One region of the Streptomyces sp. NPDC046759 genome, then DNA from elsewhere that is predicted to be linked to it. Evidence: riboswitches for the same ligand, from Rfam matches in the RefSeq annotation. Region 1 holds a riboswitch; the other holds the start of a gene.
What was found. A riboswitch is a leader RNA that binds a small molecule or an ion and turns the genes downstream of it on or off. The one in region 1 is predicted to bind S-adenosylmethionine.
Positions count from the first base shown of each region.

Region 1 (2,184 bases):
GGTGAGACCGGTGCCGGCCACCGCGTCGAGGGTCTTCAGGCCGTCGCCGGTGTTGAGGACCACCGTGGTCTTCGCCGGGTCCAGGACGCCGTCCTCGAGCAGCTTGCGGGTGACGCCGACGGTCACCCCGCCCGCCGTCTCCGCGAAGATGCCCTCGGTACGGGCCAGCAGCTTGATGGCGTCCACGACCTGCTCGTCCGTCACGTCCTCCACGGCACCGCCGGTGCGGCGCGCGATGTCCAGCACGTAGGGGCCGTCGGCCGGGTTGCCGATCGCCAGGGACTTGGCGATGGTGTTCGGCTTCTGCGGGCGGACCACGTCGTGCCCGGCCTTGAAGGCGGTGGACACCGGCGAGCAGCCCTCGGCCTGCGCGCCGAAGATCTTGTACGGCCTGTCCTCGACCAGACCCAGCTTGATCAGCTCCTGCAGACCCTTGTCGATCTTGGTGAGCTGGGAACCGGAGGCGATCGGGACCACGATCTGGTCGGGCAGCCGCCAGCCGAGCTGCTCGCAGATCTCGTACGCCAGGGTCTTGGACCCCTCCGCGTAGTACGGCCGCAGGTTGACGTTGACGAAGCCCCAGCCCTCGCCGGCCGGGTCGCCGATCAGCTCGGAGCAGAAGCGGTTCACGTCGTCGTAGTTGCCCTCGATGCCGACGAGCTCGCCGCCGTAGACCGCGGCCATGACGACCTTGCCCTGCTCCAGGTCGTGCGGGATGAACACGCAGGAGCGGAAGCCGGCGCGGGCCGCGGCGGCGCCGACGGCACCGGCGAGGTTGCCGGTGGAGGAGCAGGACAGGGTGGTGAAGCCGAAGGCGCGGGCGGCCTCCAGGGCCTGCGCGACCACGCGGTCCTTGAAGGAGTGCGTCGGGTTGCCGGAGTCGTCCTTGACGAACAGGCCGCCGGTGACGCCGAGTTCGGCGGCGAGGTTGTCCGCCTTGACGAGTTTGGTCCAGCCCGGGTTCAGGTTCGGCTTGTCGGCCACGTCGGCCGGGACGGGCAGCAGCGGCGCGTAGCGCCAGATGTTCGCGGGGCCGGCCTCGATGCGGCGGCGCAGTTCCTCGGTGTCGTGGGCGGAGAAGTCGTAGGCGATCTCCAGCGGGCCGAAACACTCCTCGCAGGCGAAGACCGGGCCGAGCGGGACGCGGTGACCGCACTCGCGACAGCTCAGGGCCGCGGCGGGACCGAGGTCGACGGTGGAACTGCTGGAGTTTGCAACTGTCTGCACAGCCATGGAGGCGAGGCCCTTTCTCCTCATCTTCCTCACGACGCATCTCGCCGTGAGACGGATTTGGCACCTTCCCTAGCCGGGAGCCTCGCTGCGAAGACGAGTACCGGCTGGAGGGTTGCCGGGGCTTCATCGGGCCGTGTCCCTCTGCCCCTCTGGATGAGCGGTATGCGGTTGTGAACGCGCGCGGACCCCCGACATGCGATGGTCATCGGCGTTGTTCAAGACTGTAACCGAAGGCCAGGACAGTTGAGATAGTCGTCCGAACCGCGAGATGGATCACACAGTCGACCCATGTGATCACGAACAGTGAGGAGCCGCAGACCGTGCTGGAAGAAGTCGAGCGCTGGCTGGCCACCCGCTCCTGGTCCGTGGCCGATCGCCCGCTCCACCGCATACTCGCCGCCAAACAGCGCACGGGCCAGACGATCAGCGTCGTGCTGCCCGCGCTCAACGAGGAGGAGACGGTCGGTGACATCGTCGCGGTCATCCGTCAGGACCTCGTCGAGCAGGTCCCGCTCGTCGACGAGATCGTGGTCGTCGACTCCGGCTCCACCGACCGCACCTCGGCGGTCGCCGCCGCCGCGGGCGCGCGGGTCGTTCACCGGGACGAGATCCTGCCCAGGCTTCCCGCCGTTCCCGGAAAAGGTGAGGTGCTGTGGCGCTCGCTGCTGGTGACCGGCGGCGACATCGTCTGCTTCATCGACGCCGACCTCAGGGAGTTCTCCTCCGACTTCGTCTCCGGGATCGTCGGCCCGCTGCTCACCGAACCGGACGTGGACCTGGTCAAGGCGATGTACGACCGCCCGCTGGCGGGGGCGGCCGGCCAGGGCGGCCGGGTCACCGAGCTGATGGCCCGTCCGCTGCTGAACATGCACTGGCCGCAGCTGGCCGGATTCGTGCAGCCGCTGGGCGGCGAGTACGCGGCCCGGCGCTCGCTGCTGGAACAGCTGCCGT
Region 1 covers NZ_JBEYYJ010000027.1:113,804-115,987, forward strand. The annotation lists gene thrC (threonine synthase) at 1-1,233, opposite strand, end outside; SAM riboswitch class I at 1,251-1,393, opposite strand; gene ABZ919_RS31050 (glucosyl-3-phosphoglycerate synthase) at 1,554-2,184, shown strand, end outside.

Region 2 (2,184 bases), on a different contig from region 1:
TTGCAGGCCGACGCGATGGAGTAGGCGCCGATGACGTTCGGGGAGCCGGCCTCGTGCCGGGCCGCGCTCTCGTGCCACTCCACGTCCACGCCGCCGTCCTGACGCCGGGTCACCTTGCGGCTGGCGCCGCCGCCCGCGAGGTAGGGCTCGGCCGCGCGCAGCCAGTCGGCACGGCCGGCCAGGACGCCGGAGCCGAAGGGGGCGTACAGCTTGTGGCCCGAGAAGGCGACCCAGTCGACGTCCAGGTCCCGGACGTCGACCGGGTGGTGCGGGGCGAGCTGGGCGGCGTCGAGGACGACACGGGCGCCGTGGGCGTGCGCGGCGGCGGCCAGCTCGCGTACCGGCCACAGTTCGCCGGTGACGTTGGAGGCGCCGGTGACGCAGACCAGGGCCGGGCCGTGCGGGGTGCGGTCGGCGAGGGCCCGCTCCAGGGTCGTGACGGCCTGCTGCGGGGTGCGCGGCGCATCGAGGTAGGTGACCTCCGCGTCCTGCCAGGGCAGCAACGAGGCGTGGTGCTCGGTCTCGAAGACGAACACCTGGCAGCCGGCGGGGAGGGCACGGGCGAGCAGGTTGAGGGAGTCCGTGGTGGAGCGGGTGAAGATCACCTGGTCGTCGGTCCGGCAGCCGAGGAACGCGGCGACCGTCCTGCGGGCGTTCTCGAACAGGTCGGTGGAGAGCTGGGAGAGGTAGCCGGCGCCGCGGTGGACGCTGCCGTAGTACGGCGCGTAGGCGGCCACGTCGTCCCAGACGCGCTGCAGGGCGGGGGCGCTGGCCGCGTAGTCGAGGGCCGCGTAGGCGACCTCGCCGCCGGTGACGAGGGGGACGGTGACGTCGCGGCCCAGAACGGGCAGCGCCTCCGAAAGGTCACGGCAGACGGACCGGTCGGCGGCAGCGGTGAAGACGGAGAAGACGGACATGACTGAACTCCCGTGAAGGCAGGCGGAATCCGCCACGCGAGCGGGCACGCTCGAGCGTGGGCGGGTGAAAGGGGTGTGCGGAGGCGGGGCTCTGCGGCCCTATCGCATTCGCTTGCTCACGGAAGGCTCCCTCGAACGACCAGGACCCCTGGCCCCACACTTGTGAAAAGCGTGCGAGGGGTCCGCGCTTGCCGTGAACCCTGCTGTCCACGACCTGGTCCTCACCCGGGGCACCCCGCCACGGACGGAGGGTTGCCGGACAGCCGGCCGGGGCCGAATGGCTGTCACTCATGACCTGGTTCAGTATCCTGCCACACGATCTTCGATGCGCAAGGCGCAGTCCGCCATCCGGACTGCGCCTTGCCTCGCGTGGTGCCGCGGTCAGCGGTTGGTGGCGGTCACCCACCGCTCCAGTGCCCGCTTCGCCGCGCCCGAGTCGATGGACTCGGCGGCCCGGACCATGCCGGCCCGCAGCTGCTCGGCGAGCGGGGCGTCGGTCGGCCGGAGGGCCACCAGGGCCGCCGCGGAGTTCAGCAGGACGGCGTCCCGCACCGGGCCCTGTTCGCCGTCCAGCAGGCGGCGGGCGACCTCCGCGTTGTACGACGGGTCGCCGCCGCGCAGCGCCTCCACGGGGACGAGACCGATGCCGACGTCACGCGGGTCGAAGCTCTCCTCGGTGACCTTGCCGTCGCGGACGACCCAGACGTGGGACGTGGACGTCGTGGTCAGCTCGTCCAGGCCGTCGTCGCCGCGGAAGACCAGCGAGGAGTTGCCGCGCTCGGCGAGCACGCCCGCGACGATCGGCGCCTCGTGGGCGACCGCCACGCCCACCGCCTGGGCGCGCACCTTGGCCGGGTTGGTCAGCGGGCCGAGCAGGTTGAAGACCGTCCGGATGCCCAACTGGCCGCGCGCGGCGCCGACATGACGCAGCGCCGGGTGGAACTTCACCGCGAAGCAGAAGGTGATGCCGGCCTCGTCCGCGACCTCGGCCACCCGCCGGGGCGGCAGGTCGAGGTTGACGCCCAGCTTCTCCAGGACGTCGGAGGAACCGGAGGCGGAGGACGCGGCGCGGTTGCCGTGCTTCACGACCTTCGCCCCGGTACCGGCGACGACCAGCGACGACATGGTGGAGATGTTCACCGTCCTGGCCCCGTCGCCGCCCGTGCCGACGATGTCGACGGTATGGCCGGGCACCTCGATGACGTTGGCGTGCTCGTACATCGTGCGGACCAGACCGGTGATCTCCTGCACCGTCTGTCCCTTGGCC
Region 2 covers NZ_JBEYYJ010000019.1:171,637-173,820, forward strand. The annotation lists gene ABZ919_RS25150 (aminotransferase class V-fold PLP-dependent enzyme) at 1-917, opposite strand, end outside; SAM riboswitch class IV at 1,097-1,213, opposite strand; gene trpD (anthranilate phosphoribosyltransferase) at 1,299-2,184, opposite strand, start outside.
Region 2: it holds a riboswitch for S-adenosylmethionine, as region 1 does, so the genes downstream of both, ABZ919_RS25150 (aminotransferase class V-fold PLP-dependent enzyme) here and thrC (threonine synthase) in region 1, are expected to answer to the same signal.